DNA from 4 places in the Streptomyces sp. NPDC049813 genome. Region 2 is predicted to be linked to each of the others. Evidence: riboswitches for the same ligand, from Rfam matches in the RefSeq annotation. Region 2 holds a riboswitch; each other region holds the start of a gene.
The links. Region 2 has a riboswitch for cyclic di-AMP ahead of ACIBW6_RS09955 (M23 family metallopeptidase). Riboswitches for the same ligand answer to the same signal wherever they lie in the genome.

Region 1 (4,204 bases), on a different contig from region 2:
GAGGCCGGAATCTTTCGAGATTCCGGCCTCGGCCTGTTGGTGCGTCCTGACCCGGACGGAGCAGCAGCGCTCGCCCCCGGCCCGCCGCCCGGGAACCCTTGGACCGACGCCGTAATCCGGGCGCGGACGTGGCAGGAGACGAGTGGTGGGGCAGCGAGGAGGGCGGCACGGACGCGGAACGGACGCCGCCGGTACGCGTGCCTTCCTGCGGGTGCTGCCCCTGCTGCTGATCGTCGGCGGTGCGGTCTACGAGTACTGCACGCCGTCCGGGTTCGCCGGCTCACCGCTCTTCAGTGCTGCGCCGCTGGTCGTCGCGCCCTTCTTCTCGCTGGGCAGCACGATCACCGCGGGCGCCGCGTCGGTCGCCGCCATCGTCGCCGTCCATCTGCGCTACACGTCGTTCAACGCCGGGGTGTACACCGAGATGGCCACCGTGGCCACGGTGTGCGTGCTGGCCTGCTTCATCAACCGGATCAAGCGCCGCAGCGACGAGCAGCTGGCGTCCGCGCGCCAGATCGCGGAGGCCGCCCAGCTGGCGGTGTTGCCGGAGCCGGCCGGGCGGATCGGCGGCCTGGCCGTCGCGGCCCGGTACGAGGCGGCGCAGGCCGACGCCTTCATCGGCGGCGATCTGTACGCGGTGCAGGACACGCCGCACGGGGTGCGGATAGTCGTGGGGGACGTACGGGGCAAGGGCATGGGCGCGGTCGCCGCCGTGGCCGTCGTCATCGGGGCCTTCCGGGAGGCCGCCGAGCAGGAGGAGAGCCTGGAGGCGGTCGCCCAGCGGCTGGAGCGGGCGCTGGCCAGGGAGGGGTCGCGGCGGCGCGGCATCGACGACTTCGAGGGGTTCACCACCGCCGTGCTCGCCGAGATCCCGCACGGCGGCCGGCTCCTGCGCGTCCTCAACCGCGGCCACCCCGAACCGGTCGTGCTGCACGGCGACGGCACGGTGCGGGTGGTCACGCCGGCGGAGGCGGCGCTGCCGCTCGGCCTGGGCGAGCTCGGCTCCTGGCCGGACCGGGCCACCGAGGCGGCGTTCCCGGCCGAGGCGACGCTGCTGCTCTACACCGACGGGCTCTCCGAGGCGCGCGACGCGCGGGGCGTCTTCTACGATCCCGCGGCCCGGCTCGCGGGCCGGATCTTCCCGGGGCCGGAGGAGCTGCTCGCGGCGCTGGCCGAAGAAGTGCGCCGGCACACCGGGGGCGGGGCCAGCGACGACATGGCGCTGCTCGCCGTGCGCCGCCCTTGATCGACATCACGAGGCGTGACCGGACGACTCCCTGCACATAACGATTGACACTCCGTCAGAAAGTCGGGTGTTTGGCGCGGGCCGGAATCGTCGGTCAACTCGCCCGTTTGAAGGTGTTATTGACCGTTAAGTCCAGGCCAAAGACGTGAACGATCAGTGGGAACAGCTTGGAATTACTATCGGCTGTCTATTAACGTTCGATAACGCAGCGCGGTCGTCCCAGCCGTCACAAGCGACGGCTCCGTGCGCACACGCCTAATCCCGCAAGGGAGCCGGGGAACCACCAACTTGGGGTGAATCAGGCACAGTTCCGTCGCTTTTCGGGCGCCGGGCCGTGCTCGTAGGAGACCTTCCTGCTCCGAACCCGTCAGCTAACCCGGTAGGCGAGAAGGAAGGAAAGGAGAGCGCCCCCGTGGCGTCGAACCGTCCTGCCCCCGAGTTCTCCGGGTACTCCGCCCACCCCGCCGACGGCGAGGCCGGCGTCGAGCAGGGGAGCTGGGAGGAGTGGAATCCCACCGAGGAGTCCGTCCGCCCCGTCCGCGGCAGGCACCGCGTGGCCCGTCAGCGCGGCGGACTCGCGCGCAGCTCCACCGTCCTGGGCGTCGGCGTGATCGCCGCCGTCGGCGCCGGCGGCATCGCCACCGCGCAGGGCGGCAAGCCCCCGGTCCGGATCTCCATGCCCGACCTCTCCGCCGTCAAGGACTCGCTGCCCGAGGCCAAGTCGCTGCCCGGCGTGGGCGCGTTCATGTCCGACGGCGCCGACTCCGCCTCCGGCGCCTCCGCCGCGCCGCTCACCACGATGGGCACCGGTCAGTCGGGTGCGGGCGAGGCGCTGCGGGCCCGGATCATGCAGCAGGCCGAGACGCAGCAGGACGCCGCCGATGCCACCGCGCAGGCCGAGGCCGAGCAGGCCGCCGCGCTGAAGGCCGCCGAGGAGGCCGCGGCGAAGCACGAGAAGGCCGAGGCCAAGGCCGCCGCCGACAAGAAGAAGGCGGAGGAGGAGGCCAAGAAGAAGGCCGAGGCCGAGCGCCTCGCCGAGCTGGCCAAGAGCTTCCGGCTGCCCGTCGCCTCGTACACGATCACCGGCACCTTCGGGCAGCCCGGATCGATGTGGTCCTCCGGCTACCACACGGGCCTGGACTTCGCGGCCTCCACCGGCACGCCGATCCACGCCATCCACGGCGCCACCGTCACCGAGGCCGGCTGGGCGGGCGCCTACGGGTACCGCACGATCCTCACCCTCGACGACGGCACCGAACTGTGGTTCTGCCACCAGTCGTCGATGAACGTCAGCGTCGGCCAGAAGGTCTCCACCGGGGACGTCATCGGCCGCGTCGGCGCCACCGGCAACGTCACGGGCGCCCACCTCCACCTGGAGGTCCACCCGGGCGGGGACGCCACCGGCGTCGACCCCGCGGTCTGGCTGCGCGGCAAGGGCCTCTCGCTCTGAGCCCGCGGCGCCCCCCGCGCAGCGGTTCGCTCCGCGGGGGGCGTTCAATCGGGGTATGACTTCTTCTCCCCTGCGCCCGCTCGGCTCCTCCGACCTCGAGGTCTTCCCGCTCTCCCTCGGCGGCAACGTCTTCGGGTGGACCGCCGACGAGGCGACGTCCTTCGCGGTGCTCGACGCCTACACCGCCGGGGGCGGCAACTTCATCGACACGGCGGACTCGTACTCGGCCTGGATCGAGGGCAACCACGGCGGTGAGTCGGAGACGATCATCGGCAAGTGGCTCGCCGCCCGCGGCCGGCGCGACGAGGTCGTCATCGCCACCAAGGTCGCCCGCCACCCCGACTTCAAGGGCCTGCGCGCCGCGAACATCCGGGCCGCCGCCGACGCCTCCCTCACCCGCCTCGGCACCGACCACATCGACCTCTACTACACGCACTTCGACGACGACGAGACGATCCCCGTCGAGGAGATCATCGGCGCGCTCGACGGCCTGGTGAAGGCCGGCAAGGTCCGCGCCATCGCCGCCTCGAACATCTCGCCTGAGCGCCTCCAGGAGTCGCTGGACTTCTCCGACCGCGAGGGCCTCGCCCGCTACGTCGCCCTTCAGCCGCACTACAACCTCGTCTCGCGCGACACCTACGAGGGTCCCCGGCGCGAGATCGCCTCGCGCGCCGGGCTCGCCGCCGTCCCGTACTTCGCCCTCGCCGCCGGTTTCCTCACCGGCAAGTACCGGCCGGGCGTCGCCGTCGACAGCCCCCGCGCGGCCGGTGCCAGCAAGCACCTGGAGACCGAGCGCGGCCGCAAGGTGCTGACCGCCCTCGACGAGGTCGCCCGGGCGCACGACGCCGAGATCGCCACGGTCGCCCTGGCCTGGCTCGCCGCCCAGCCCACCGTCGCCGCGCCGATCGCGTCCGCGCGCACGGTGGAGCAGCTGCCCGCGCTGCTCGCCGTGGCCGGACTGGAGCTGACGGACGCGGAGCTCGGCCGCCTCACGGAGGCCTCCGCCTGAGCCCGTTCAGGGCCGGTACGGGTGGTACGCGGGGGCGGGCGGCCGCGGCCCCGCGTACGCCGGGGGCCGGTGGACGGGGGCCGCGACCTGGGCGGCGTAGGCGAGGGCGGGGCGGGCGTATCCGCGCCGCTGCCACAGCGCGTCGAGCAGCTCCCGCTCCCGTACGACGAAATCGGCGCCGGCCCGCCCCCGCTCACCGCGGTGCCGGAGCAGGGCGAGCGACGTCGCCAGGGACGCGTACTCGGTGACCGCCCGCTCCGCCGTCCTGCCGCCGTAGTGGGCCGCGTACTCGCGGGCCAGGCGGCGGGCCTTGAGGGAGCCGAGGGCGAACGGCTCGGGCGGCGCGAGCCAGCCGGCGGCGACGTACGCCGCCAGCTGTGCCCGGACGGTGCGCAGTTCGCGGTGGCGCAGGTACACGGCGAGCCAGGTGAGCAGCGCGAAGACCGGGACCATGAACGCCGCGTACACGGCGTAGAAGCCGTACTCGCCGAAGGACGAC
Region 2 (4,204 bases):
TCCACGCCCGCCCCGCCTCCATCTTCGTCCGCGCGGCCACCGCGGCCGGCGTCCCCGTGACGATCGCCAAGGCCGACGGCAACCCCGTCAACGCCGCTTCCATGCTCGCGGTGCTGGGTCTGGGCGCGCAGGGCGGCGAGGAGATCGTCCTGGCCTCCGACGCCGAGGGCGCGGACGCCGCGCTCGACCGTCTGGCGAAGCTGGTCTCCGAGGGTCTCGACGAGCTCCCCGAGACCGTCTGATCCCCCTCGTACCGCCGAAGCCGCGCGTTCCCTTTATGGGCGCGCGGCTTCGTCGTTCCCGCGAAGAATTCACGCGCGAGTACAGCCGCCCGGTCCACACGGAATCAGCGGCCGGTATCTATTGCCCTCCGGACACCATGCAGCGAAGCATGCACCAGAAATGCCAAGCGCCCGATCCGGCGATTACCGCACGTCTTTGTATACGGCCCTTTTATTAATGGGGAAGGCTCGCCGTGTTTACAGGACGTTGCGAAGTCCTCACGTGACCGGCGGCGCGCGGGACGCGGAGCCGGTGGGCGGCCGCCGCGCGCTCGGCGTGCAGCAGGGTCAGCGCGCGGGCACGCTCGGCGTCGCCGCGGGCCACCGCGTCCACGATGGCACCGTGCTCGGCCCAGGACTCGGCCGGCTGGGCCGGGCCCTCCACGACGTACATCCAGGCGATCTTGTGCCGGAGCTGGGTGAGCAGGGCGATCAGGCCGGGGCTGCCGGAGGCCCCCGCGAGGGTCTCGTGGAACCACCCGCCCAGGGAGCGCAGATCCTCGCCCTGACCGCGCCGCACCCGCTCCTGCCCCAGCCTGACCAGGCCGCGCAGGACCTTGAGGTGCGCCTCGGTCCTGCGCTGCGCGGCGCGCGCGGCGCCCAGCGGTTCGAGCAGCAGCCGGACCTCCAGCAGGTCGGCGGCCTCCTGCCGGGTGGGTTCGGCCACGCACGCGCCCGCGTGCCGCCGTGTGACGACGAAGCCCTCGGCCTCCAGGGTGCGCAGCGCCTCGCGCACCGGGACCCGCGAGACCCCGTAGCGCCGCGCGAGCACTTCCTCGGTGAGTCTGCTGCCGCGCTCGTAGACACCCGCGACGATGTCCTCGCGGATCGCCGTGCATACCGAGTGTGCGGGAATGCGCATGTCCCGACCTCCGCCTTCATCCCCGCGAAACGCGGTCGATCGACGCTTGTGCGAGCGCGAATGCCACCCTCCGGTCGCGCCCGCCCGGTGACTCTATTCCACCGCACTCGAATTTCCGACGCCGGACCGGAATCCAGGGATATTTTCTGGCCAGAAATGCGGGGCGCACGCGAAAGCCCCGGCTCGCCGAGCCGGGGCTTTCGCGTGCGGGTGCGTGCGCGTCAGACGTTCACGCCGTGCGAGCGCAGGTACGCGACGGGGTCCATGTCCGAGCCGTAGTCGGGCGTCGTGCGGGCCTCGAAGTGCAGGTGCGGGCCCGTGACGTTGCCGGTGGCGCCGGAGAGGCCTATCTGCTGGCCGGGGGTGACGGCCTGGCCGACGGAGACGCCGATGGAGGACAGGTGCCCGTACTGGGTGTACGTGCCGTCGTTCATCTTGATCACGATGTTGTTGCCGTAGGCGCCGCCCCAGCCGGCCTCGACGACGGTGCCCGCGCCGACCGCGTGCACGGACGTGCCGCTGGCCGCGTGGAAGTCGATGCCGGTGTGGCTGCCGGAGGACCACAGGCCGCTGCTCGCCTGGTAGCCCGTGGAGACGTAGGAGCCGGAGATGGGCGCCACGAAGCTGTTGAGCAGGCGCTTGCGCTCGGCCTCGCGGGCGGCCCGCTCCTTGGCCTCGCGCTCTTCGCGCTCCTTGGCGGCCTTCGCCTCGGCCTCGCGCTTGGCTTCCTCGGCCTTCTTCTTCGCCTCGGCCTCGGCCTTCGCCTTGGCGGCGGCCGCGTCGGCGGCCTTCTTCTGGGCGGCGGCCTGCGCGTCGATCCGGTCGGCCAGGGAGTCGCCGATGGCGATGGCCTGGGTCAGGCCGTTCTGCTCGGGGGCCGCGGTGTCGGCGGCGAGGGCGGGGGCGGCGAGGCCGCCCACCACACCGGTCGTGGTGAGCGCCGCGACACTCGCGACCTGCACGGTGGTACGCGTGAGGCGACTGGGACGACGGTGCTTCCCGGTGGCACGGGTGAACGCCATGTAGGGGCTGATCCTTTCCTTCCCTCTCGCCTACCGGGTTAGCTGACGGGTTCGGAGCAGGAAGGTCTCCTACGGGCGACCGTCCTGGCCTGTACGGCCGGAAGGCTGCCCGATTCACCCCAGGGACTGCGGTGGGTCCCCGGCTCCCCTGGCTCACGCCATGGGGGACTCGGCGATGACTGTCCGGTGTCGCGGGCGCGACGCGTGTCTGGCGAACAGCCGGACCGACGCTAAGCGGGACATCTTTTAATCAACAAACGGATCCCGGCTTTTGTAGCGCATGCCACAGAGCAGACAGGCAACCTCCGCCCCAATTCGGACAAAAGCGATACCCGGCCGCACAAGGGTGAACGTGAGCGACACCACGCAGCCCCGGTGGCCGTGGAGGCCACCGGGGCTGCGAGCGACGTACGGGGCGGGGGTCAGCCCGAGACGACGGTCACCTCGCCGATGCCGAGGGCCCGGACGGGCTCCTCGATCTGCGCGGCGTCGCCCACGAGGATCGTCACCAGCCGGTCAGCCGGGAAGGCGCTGACGACCGCCGCGGTGGCCTCCACGGTGCCCGTCTCGGCGAGCCGGCGGTACAGCTGGGCCTGGAAGTCGTCCTGGAGGTGCTGCTCGACCTGGTCGGCCAGCGTGCCCGCGACGGCGGCCGCGGTCTCGTACTTCAGCGGCGCCACGCCCACCAGGTTCTGCACGGCGGTGTCCCGCTCGGCGTCCGTGAGCCCCCCTTCGGCGAGCGTGCGCAGCACCTTCCAGAGGTCGTCGAGCGCGGGCCCGGTGTTCGGGGTGTCCACGGAGCCGCTGATGGCGAGCATCGCGGCACCCGTGCCGTCCGGCGCGGACCGCAGCACCTGGGCGAAGGACCGCACCCCGTAGGTGTAGCCCTTCTCCTCGCGCAGCACCCGGTCCAGGCGCGAGGTGAGCGTGCCGCCGAGGCAGTACGTGCCGAGGATCTGCGCGGCCCACACCCGGTCGTGCCGGTCGGGTCCGATGCGGCCGATCAGCAGCTGCGTCTGCACCGCGCCCGGCCGGTCCACGATGACGACCCGGCCGGTGTCGTCGGCGGTCACCGGCGGGACCGGCCTGGGCTCCGCGGTGTCACCGGTCCAGGCGCCGAGCGTGTCGGTGAGGAGGGCGTCCAGGTCGGTGCCGGTCAGGTCGCCCACCACGACGACGGTGCCGGTGGCGGGGCGGACGTGCTTCTCGTAGAAGGCGCGTACGGCCGCCGCGTCGATGGCGGCGACGGTCTCCTCGCTGCCCTGCCGCGGACGCGACATGCGCGAGTCGGCCGGGAAGAGCTGCCGGGAGAGCTCCTTGGCGGCCCGGCGGGCCGGGTTGGCGCTCTCGTGCGGGATCTCGTCGAGCCGGTTGCGGACCAGGCGCTCGATCTCGCCGTCCGCGAAGGCGGGCGCCCGCAGCGCGTCGGCCAGCAGGGCGAGGCCCTTGGGAAGCCGGGAGACCGGCACCTCCAAGGAGACCCGCACGCCGGGGTGGTCGGCGTGCGCGTCCATGGTGGCGCCGCAGCGCTCCAGTTCGGCGGCGAACTCCTCCGCGGAGTGCTTGTCGGTGCCCTCGTTGAAGGCACGCGCCATGATCGTGGCGACGCCTTCGAGGGCGGCCGGCTCGGCCTCCAGCGGCGCGTCGAGGTTGATCTCCACGGCCACGACCTGCTGGCCGGGGCGGTGGCAGCGCAGCACGGTCAGGCCGTTGTCCAGCTCGCCGCGCTCGGGGGCCGGGAACGCCCACGGCTTGGCCGTGCCCGCCTCGGGCCGGGGATGGAAGTCCATGGTCGCGAGCTGCTCGGTCACCGGCCCGCCTCCTCGTCGCTCGGGTCGCTCTCGGCGGTCTCGTCGGTCTCGTCGGTCTCGTCATGAGGGGCGGCGGGCACCGTGGGCTCGTAGACGAGCACCGCGCGGTTGTCGGGGCGCAGGCGCGCCTTCGCGACCTCCTGGACCTCGTCGGCGGTCACGGCCAGGACGCGCTGCACTGCGGTCAGGGCGAGCTGCGGGTCACCGAACAGCACGGCGTAGCGGCAC
Region 3 (4,204 bases), on a different contig from region 2:
CCCGGCGCGATACGGCCCGCACGGGCAGATCAAGGACCGGCAGAACTCCTGGTTCAAGAGGGGGTTCTGGCCGCCGCTCATGGACGCACTGAACGCAAGAGGCGGTGGGTCGGTAGTCCGACGAGAGGTGTTGGTCCCGGCGCTGGAGGTCATCTCCGGGATCGAGTCCCCGGACACAACACTTCGGAGCCGGTGACTGACTGACACCTCGTCAGGATTGTGATGTTCACGTGATCTGCGCTGCATCGACTTGTGACAAGCGTTCGAGTCCCGCTACGTTCACCAGTCATCGCGACACAGGCACAACCGGCACCACTTCCGCCACCCCTGTCGCGTGCTGCATCAGTCTCGCGAAAGGCAACCGCATGCTCTCCGGGAACGGTCGACACCGTCGCCCCCGTCAGGCCCCTGCTCTCGTCGTCGCCGCCGGGGTCACCGGCAGCGCCATCGCGATCCCGCTGCTCGCGGCGGGCAGCGCGAGCGCCGCCTCCACCGCCACCTGGGACAAGCTCGCCGAGTGCGAGTCCGGCGGCCAGTGGAGTCTGGACGCCGGCAACGGCTACTACGGCGGGCTCCAGTTCTCGCAGGAGATGTGGGAGCAGTACGGCGGGCTCGACTTCGCCCCGCGCGCCGACGAGGCGAGCCGCTCGCAGCAGATAGCCGTGGCCGAGAAGGCGCTTGCGGCCAAGGGGCCCAGTGCCTGGCCGAGCTGTTCGATCGTGGCCGGCCTCACGCAGGGCGACGACACGGCCGAGGTCGACCCGGGCGCGAGCGCGTCCCCCCGGCCCTCCGGCTCGGCCGACGCGAAGGACTCCCAGAACCCTGAGGACTCCGGGGACTCCACGGCCCCCGCCGAGTCCGCGGGAGAGAAGAATCACGCGGGCTCCGCCACGGCCGATCCGTCCGGTGCGGGCGACGCGTCCGATCCGGCCGGCCCGTCGGGTTCCGCCGATCCGTCGAGTTCCGCGGACACCGCTGACGGCAGCGGCACTTCGGACGCCTCCGGCGACGCGGGCGACGAGCCGGGCGCGGCCGCGTCGGACGAGGTCACGGACGGTACGGACGGCTCGGACGGCGGCCTGGGCGCGGCGGACACGACGGACAACGCGGAGAAGGAGGGTGGCGCGCAGGGGTCCGCCTCCGCCGATCCCTCCGACCCCGCCGCGGACCCCTCGGCGGCCGGCCGCCACCGCGGCGACCGCGCCTCGGACGACGCCTCCGCCTCCCGTCAGGGTGAGGGGCGTCACGCTTCACGTGAGGAGCAGCGCGCCGACGGGGCGTACACGGTCCGCTCCGGCGACAACCTCTGGGACATCGCGGACGCGCACGACGTGCGTGGCGGGTGGGATGCGCTCTACGACCTGAACAAGAAGACGGTCGGTTCCGACCCCGACCTCATCCTGCCTGGTCAGAGTCTGGATCTTGGCCTCGAATCGGGTGAAAAGTAGCGGGAGTTCAGGGGCGGTTGAGGCTCGTATGTCCGGCTTTGCGAGAGTGAGACATGAGTCTCAAAGACCCTGATCGTCTTTGAAATCGGGCGGATCGACTGCTTACGGTCGTGACCGCTCGCCACAGCGGGCCCCGACGGACGTCACGCCGAATCCTGCCGACGTCCGTACGGGAACAGTCGACGCGTCAGCGCCGTAGGCAGGAGCGGGGGACCCAAGGTAAGCGCCGGACATCCGGCTTGGGGTCAAGTCGCGCACAGGATGCGCGCCGGGCACTCACTGGTCCGAACCCGACAGCTCACCTCGTAGGCGTCGGTGAGGGGATCTCTTCATGCTGTTCTCCAACACGGGCAAGCACCGTCGTCCGTCCAAGGCCGTTCGTGTCGCCACGCTCGCCGGCGTCGCCGGTGCCGCCGTCGCCGTTCCGCTGATGGGTGCCACGGGCGCCTCCGCCGCCTCCACCTCCGAGTGGGACCAGGTCGCGCAGTGCGAGTCCGGTGGCAACTGGGCGATCAACACGGGCAACGGCTACTACGGTGGCCTGCAGTTCTCCGCCTCGACCTGGGCCGCGTACGGCGGCACCTCCTACGCCTCCTCCGCCGACCAGGCGTCCAAGGCGCAGCAGATATCGGTCGCCGAGAAGGTCCTCGCCGCGCAGGGCAAGGGTGCCTGGCCGAGCTGTGGCGTGGGCCTGTCCGGCGCCGACACCAGCAACTCCGCTCCGGCCGAGTCGTCGCAGCAGTCGCAGCCGCAGCAGCAGGAGCGCTCCGACTCCTCCACGACGACCCGCTCGCAGGAGCGCCAGCAGCCGCAGCAGCAGCAGGCGCAGCCGCAGCCGCAGCAGGACACCAAGAAGGACACCGTCACCACCCCGACCGGCAAGAAGGTCGAGAAGGGCGACGGCGAGTACAAGGTGAAGTCCGGCGACACCCTCAGCAAGATCGCCGAGGCGCACGGGACCAACTGGCACAAGGTGTTCGAGCTCAACAAGGACATCATCAGCGACGCCAACCTGATCTACCCGGACCAGCAGCTGCACCTCAAGTAAAGAGGACCCCTCGCGCACCGAGGGACCCCCTCGCGGAGGCGGCCCCGGCGTCGGCGGACGCCGGGCCCGGCCGCACCGCACCGCCCCGTCCACGGGCCGCTCACGTCGGCGACCCCCGCTCCGGTCCTCCGGAGTGGGGGTCGCCGTCTTTGTTCCGTTTGGAAACATTTCGCTATCGGCGTTGTCCACAACCCGGTCGGCCGACTGGCTGATGCCCCGGAGCCGGTTACGCTCAGGGGTGCGGGCCAGCCGCCCGCGCTGTTGTGTCACATCCCAGAAGGAGATGCTCGTGCCGTCCATCGACGTCGTCGTAGCCCGGGAAATCCTGGACTCCCGAGGCAACCCCACGGTCGAGGTCGAGGTCGGCCTCGACGACGGCAGCACGGGTCGTGCTGCTGTTCCGTCCGGCGCCTCCACCGGTGCCTTCGAGGCCATCGAACTCCGTGACGGTGACCCCAACCGTTACCAGGGCAAGGGCGTCGAGAAGGCCGTCCTCGCCGTCATCGAGCAGATCGGCCCGGAGCTCGTCGGCTACGACGCCACCGAGCAGCGCCTGATCGACCAGGCGATGTTCGACCTGGACGCCACGGACAACAAGGGCTCGCTCGGCGCCAACGCCATCCTCGGCGTCTCCCTCGCCGTCGCGCACGCCGCGTCCGAGGCCAGCGACCTGCCGCTGTTCCGCTACCTCGGCGGTCCGAACGCGCACCTGCTGCCCGTCCCGATGATGAACATCCTGAACGGCGGGTCGCACGCCGACTCGAACGTCGACATCCAGGAGTTCATGATCGCCCCGATCGGCGCGGAGTCCTTCTCCGAGGCGCTGCGCTGGGGCACCGAGGTCTACCACACCCTCAAGAAGGTGCTGAAGACCAAGGGCCTGTCCACCGGCCTCGGCGACGAGGGCGGCTTCGCCCCGAACCTGGAGTCGAACCGCGCCGCGCTCGACCTCATCCTCGAAGCGATCAAGGAGGCCGGCTACATCCCCGGCCAGCAGGTCGCGCTCGCGCTGGACGTCGCCGCCTCCGAGTTCTACAAGGACGGCAAGTACCAGTTCGAGGGCAAGGAGCGCTCCGCCGCCGAGATGACGGAGTACTACGAGGAGCTCGTCTCCGCGTACCCGCTCGTCTCCATCGAGGACCCGCTGTACGAGGACGACTGGGCCGGCTGGAACACCATCACCGAGCGCCTCGGCGACAAGGTCCAGCTCGTCGGCGACGACCTGTTCGTCACCAACCCGGAGCGCCTGGCGCGCGGCATCGAGGAGGACTCGGCCAACGCGCTGCTCGTCAAGGTGAACCAGATCGGCTCGCTGACCGAGACCCTGGACGCCGTCGAGCTGGCCCAGCGCAACGGTTTCAAGTGCATGATGTCGCACCGCTCCGGCGAGACCGAGGACGTCACCATCGCCGACCTCGCCGTCGCCACGAACTGCGGCCAGATCAAGACCGGCGCCCCGGCCCGCTCCGAGCGCGTCGCCAAGTACAACCAGCTGCTGCGCATCGAGGAGATCCTCGACGACGCCGCGGTCTACGCCGGCCGCAGCGCGTTCCCCCGCTTCAAGGGCTGACCTGCCCCGGGACGTCTTCCGGCGCCGTAGTTCCGTACGTCCTCGCACTCGGTCCCGTACCGTGTGCGAGGACGTACGCACGTAGGCAGCCAGACGGGGACCAGATCGGGGAGGCACCAGGCGATGCCGGGAAAGCTC
Region 4 (4,204 bases), on a different contig from region 2:
GGTCTGCCCCAGGGAGCGCATGTGCGGGAAGACGCCGTCCTCCATGCCGGTCAGGAAGACCACCGGGAATTCGAGGCCCTTGGCGGTGTGCAGGGTCATCAGGGTGATGACGCCGCTGCCGTCGTCCTCCTCGTCGGGGATCTGGTCGGAGTCGGCAACGAGGGCGACCCGCTCCAGGAAGGCGGAGAGACCGGTGCCGCCGGCTTCTTCCGTCTCGGTCTCGCTCTCGCCCTCGGCGGCCGCCTGCGCGTTCTCCTGCTCGAACTCCAGGGCCACCGCGGCGAGTTCCTGGAGGTTCTCGATGCGGGTCTCGTCCTGCGGGTCCGTGGAGGACTGCAGCTCGGCGAGGTAGCCGGTGCGCTCGAGGACGGCTTCCAGGACCGTGGCCGGTCCGGCGCCGGACTCGACGACGGTGCGCAGGTCCTCCATGAGGGCGTTGAACCGCTTGACCGCGTTCGTCGACCGGGACGCCATGCCGTACGCCTCGTCGACGCGGCGCAGCGCCTGCGGGAAGGAGATCTTCTCGCGCTGGGAGAGCGCGTCGATCATCGCTTCGGCGCGGTCGCCGATGCCGCGCTTGGGCACGTTCAGGATGCGGCGCAGGGGGACGGAGTCCTCGGGATTGGCCAGCACGCGCAGGTAGGCCAGGATGTCCCTGACCTCCTTGCGCTCGTAGAAGCGGACACCGCCGACGACCTTGTAGGGCAGGCCGACGCGGATGAAGATCTCTTCGAAGACACGGGACTGCGCGTTCGTCCGGTAGAAGACGGCGACGTCGCCGGAGCTCGCCTCGCCCGCGTCCGTGAGCCGGTCGATCTCCTCGGCGACGAACTGCGCCTCGTCGTGCTCGGTGTCCGCGACGTAGCCGGTGATCTGGGAGCCCGCGCCCGCGTTCGTCCACAGGTTCTTGGGGCGGCGCGACTCGTTGCGCTCGATGACCGCGTTGGCCGCGCTCAGGATCGTCTGCGAGGAGCGGTAGTTCTGCTCCAGCAGGATCGTGGTCGCGTCCGTGTAGTCCTCCTCGAACTGGAGGATGTTGCGGATGGTGGCGCCGCGGAACGCGTAGATGGACTGGTCCGCGTCGCCGACGACGCACAGCTCGGCGGGGTCGGCGTCCTCCCCCTCCGTCGGCCCGACCAGCTCGCGCACGAGTGCGTACTGCGCGTGGTTGGTGTCCTGGTACTCGTCGACCAGGACGTGCCGGAAGCGGCGCCGGTAGTGCTCGGCGACGTCGGGGAACGCGCGCAGCAGGTTGACCGTGGTCATGATCAGGTCGTCGAAGTCGAGGGCGTTGGCCTCCCGCAGCCGCGACTGGTACATCGCGTAGGCCTGGGCGACGGACTTCTCGAATCCTCCCCCAGACTCCGTCCGGGAGGTGCCCCCAGCCGCGGTCTTCGCGAAGTCCTCCTCGTCGATCAGCTCGTTCTTCAGGTTCGAGATCTTGGCGCTGAAGGACTTCGGCGGGAACTTCTTGGGGTCCAGGTCCAGGTCGCGGCAGACCAGGGCCATGAGCCGCTTGCTGTCGGCCGCGTCGTAGATCGAGAACGACGAGGTGAAGCCGAGCTTCTTCGACTCGCGGCGCAGGATGCGCACGCACGCGCTGTGGAAGGTGGAGACCCACATCGCGTTCGCCCGCGGGCCCACCAGGGACTCGACGCGCTCCTTCATCTCGCCCGCGGCCTTGTTCGTGAAGGTGATCGCGAGGATCTGGCCGGGGTGGACGCCGCGCTCGGCCAGCAGGTAGGCGATGCGGTGGGTGAGGACGCGGGTCTTGCCGGAGCCGGCGCCCGCCACGATGAGCAGCGGGGAGCCGCCGTGCACGACGGCCGCCCGCTGGTTCTCGTTCAACCCGTCCAGCAGGGCCGCCGGGTCCAGGGCAGGGCGGGGCGCGCCGTCGCGGTAGTACGCGTCCCGGGCCGGAGGCACGTCGAACTTCCCGCCGAACAGGTCGTCCGGGATCGGCTCGGGCTCCGGTCCGTCGTGCTCGCTGTCGGGCGGCGGCGGGGGGCCCTCGGTCCGGTTCTGGAGGCCCGCCAGGAAGCTGTCGTCAAAGAGGCTGCTCATCGCCCTACGAGTCTAGGCGGCCCCACTGACACCCCGCCCCCACCTTGGCCACACTGCCCGTACCACCAGGTCAGCGGCGCCTTTCGGCCGGAGGAGTCCGGCGGCGCACCTACCGTGACCGAGCAGATGCGGTGCGTTCGACCATCATTCGGCCGAGCGCCCGGTGTCGCCAAGGTCACGAAAATGTATCGGGCATATCGAACATCAACCTTCACAGCAGCGACACGAGTTGGCTACCGTGCTGCGCGGGCAGCCCGTCCCCCCGCCGCGAGCACCGCGGCGAACGAGCAGCCCCCGCCGAGTCCCGTACGCCGTGAGGCAGGGAACCGGGGACCCAACCGACCTTGGGGTGAATCGGCCCGGCCGCCCGGCAGGACAGGGCGGCCGACCGTAGGGCAGCCTTCCGTACGCCCGAACCCGACAGCTAACCCGGTAGGCGGACCACGGAAGGAGTCGCCTCCTTGGCGTCGCACCGCAAGCCGCGTGTCCGGTCCCGGATGACCGGCGGCCTTCGCACCACCCCCGCGGTCGGGATCACGACCGTCGCCCTCACCTCGGTGGCCCTCCTCTCGCAGAGCGCCCAGGCGGCCCCCGCCCGGCCGGACCGGCCGAGCCTGGAAGAGGTGCAGAAGAAAGTCGACAGCCTGTACCGCCAGGCCGAGGTCGCCACGCAGAAGTACAACTCCGCCAAGGAGCAGACCGACAGCAAGAAGAAGCAGGTCGATCGCCTCCTCGACGACATCGCGCAGCGCACCGAGAAGCTGAACTCGGCCCGCCAGGAGCTGGGCAGGTTCGCCGCCCAGCAGTACCGCTCGGGCGGGATCGGCGACACGGCGACGATGTTCCTCGCGGACGACCCCGAGGACTACTTCGCGCAGAACCGGCTGATGAGCCGGATGACCGCCGACCAGAAGGACGCGGTCGACGACTATCAGAAGCAGCAGCTCAGCACCGCGAAGAAGCGCACCGAGGCGCAGGAGAGCCTCACGCAGCTGACGTCCTCCCAGACCGACCTGAAGACCTCCAAGCAGAGCGTGCAGACGAAGCTGGCCGACGCCCGTCAGCTGCTGTCGCGGCTGACCGCCGAGGAGAAGCAGCGGCTCGCGGCGATCGAGAAGAAGAAGCAGGAGGCGGCCCGCAAGAAGGCCGCCCAGCTCGCCGCGGAGCAGAAGGCGCAGGAGGACAAGAAGCAGCAGGCGGCCGAGGAGGCCGCCGGGCAGCAGGGCTCCGGCTCGTCGTCCGGCGGTACCACCGAGGCACCGGCAGGCAGCTCCTCCGGTTACGCGACCAAGGCCGCCCAGGCGCTCGCCTACGCCAAGGCGCAGGAGGGCAAGCCGTACGTGTGGGGCGCCACGGGCCCGGACTCCTACGACTGCTCGGGGCTCACCCAGGCGGCGTGGAAGGCGGCCGGCATCACCTTGCCGCGCACCACGTGGGACCAGGTGGAGGCCGGCACGACCGTCCCGCTCTCCTCGATCCAACCGGGTGACCTGGTCTTCTTCTACGACGACATCAGCCACGTCGGCCTGTACCTCGGCGACGGCATGATGATCCACGCCCCGAAGCCGGGCGCGTCCGTCCGCGAGGAGTCCATCTACTACGACGGCACCAGCTCGATCCACAGCGTGGTGCGGCCCGCCTGACGTCCGCGCCGGGTCCTGTCGCCGTGGTGGGGACACCGCGGTGACAGGCCCCGGGGGCTCCCGGGACCGCGGCGGCCGGAAAGCGCCCCCTGCCCCTCGGGCCCGCCCGGACCCCGCAGGCCCGCAGGGCCTCAGTACCTCAGGGCCGCCGGCTCCCTCAGGTCCAGAGCACCGCGATGAAGATGTTGGCGATCGTCAGCCCGCCGACCGCAGCGAACAGCCCCTTCTCGGCCGTCTCCTCGTCGCGCTTCACGTACACGATGCCGAGGATGACGATCAGGACGGCCAGCTTCACCCCGATCTTGACGTTGTTCACGGTGGAGCCGTCGGCCTGATTGAGGCCGACCAGGGCGACGCCGGTGACCAGCATGGTCAGCGCGCCGTGCAGCATCGCCTTGTTGAACCGGGCGGTGCCCCGCCCCATCGCCGACATCTGCGTGAGGAAGCCGCCGAGCAGCGAGGCGATGCCGATGATGTGCAGGCCGACGAAGAGATGG

Region 1: linked by a shared signal. The riboswitch ahead of ACIBW6_RS32285 (M23 family metallopeptidase) and the one ahead of ACIBW6_RS09955 (M23 family metallopeptidase) in region 2 are both predicted to bind cyclic di-AMP.
Region 3: linked by a shared signal. The riboswitch ahead of ACIBW6_RS19730 (transglycosylase family protein) and the one ahead of ACIBW6_RS09955 (M23 family metallopeptidase) in region 2 are both predicted to bind cyclic di-AMP.
Region 4: linked by a shared signal. The riboswitch ahead of ACIBW6_RS12655 (NlpC/P60 family protein) and the one ahead of ACIBW6_RS09955 (M23 family metallopeptidase) in region 2 are both predicted to bind cyclic di-AMP.

Annotation. Positions count from the first base shown of each region.
Region 1 covers NZ_JBITLI010000021.1:103,899-108,102, forward strand. The annotation lists gene ACIBW6_RS32280 (PP2C family protein-serine/threonine phosphatase) at 146-1,246, shown strand; cyclic di-AMP (ydaO/yuaA leader) riboswitch at 1,489-1,647, shown strand; gene ACIBW6_RS32285 (M23 family metallopeptidase) at 1,659-2,696, shown strand; gene ACIBW6_RS32290 (aldo/keto reductase) at 2,752-3,705, shown strand; gene ACIBW6_RS32295 (PrsW family intramembrane metalloprotease) at 3,712-4,204, opposite strand, start outside.
Region 2 covers NZ_JBITLI010000003.1:573,956-578,159, forward strand. The annotation lists gene ACIBW6_RS09945 (HPr family phosphocarrier protein) at 1-242, shown strand, start outside; gene ACIBW6_RS09950 (GntR family transcriptional regulator) at 457-1,143, opposite strand; gene ACIBW6_RS09955 (M23 family metallopeptidase) at 1,365-2,165, opposite strand; cyclic di-AMP (ydaO/yuaA leader) riboswitch at 2,178-2,350, opposite strand; gene ACIBW6_RS09960 (M16 family metallopeptidase) at 2,588-3,955, opposite strand; gene ACIBW6_RS09965 (M16 family metallopeptidase) at 3,973-4,204, opposite strand, start outside.
Region 3 covers NZ_JBITLI010000009.1:73,260-77,463, reverse strand. The annotation lists gene ACIBW6_RS19740 (recombinase family protein) at 1-196, shown strand, start outside; gene ACIBW6_RS19735 (transglycosylase family protein) at 366-1,448, shown strand; cyclic di-AMP (ydaO/yuaA leader) riboswitch at 1,630-1,775, shown strand; gene ACIBW6_RS19730 (transglycosylase family protein) at 1,780-2,496, shown strand; gene eno (phosphopyruvate hydratase) at 2,780-4,066, shown strand; gene ACIBW6_RS19720 (septum formation initiator family protein) at 4,190-4,204, shown strand, end outside.
Region 4 covers NZ_JBITLI010000004.1:499,206-503,409, forward strand. The annotation lists gene pcrA (DNA helicase PcrA) at 1-2,064, opposite strand, end outside; cyclic di-AMP (ydaO/yuaA leader) riboswitch at 2,350-2,519, shown strand; gene ACIBW6_RS12655 (NlpC/P60 family protein) at 2,526-3,707, shown strand; gene ACIBW6_RS12660 (hypothetical protein) at 3,865-4,204, opposite strand, start outside.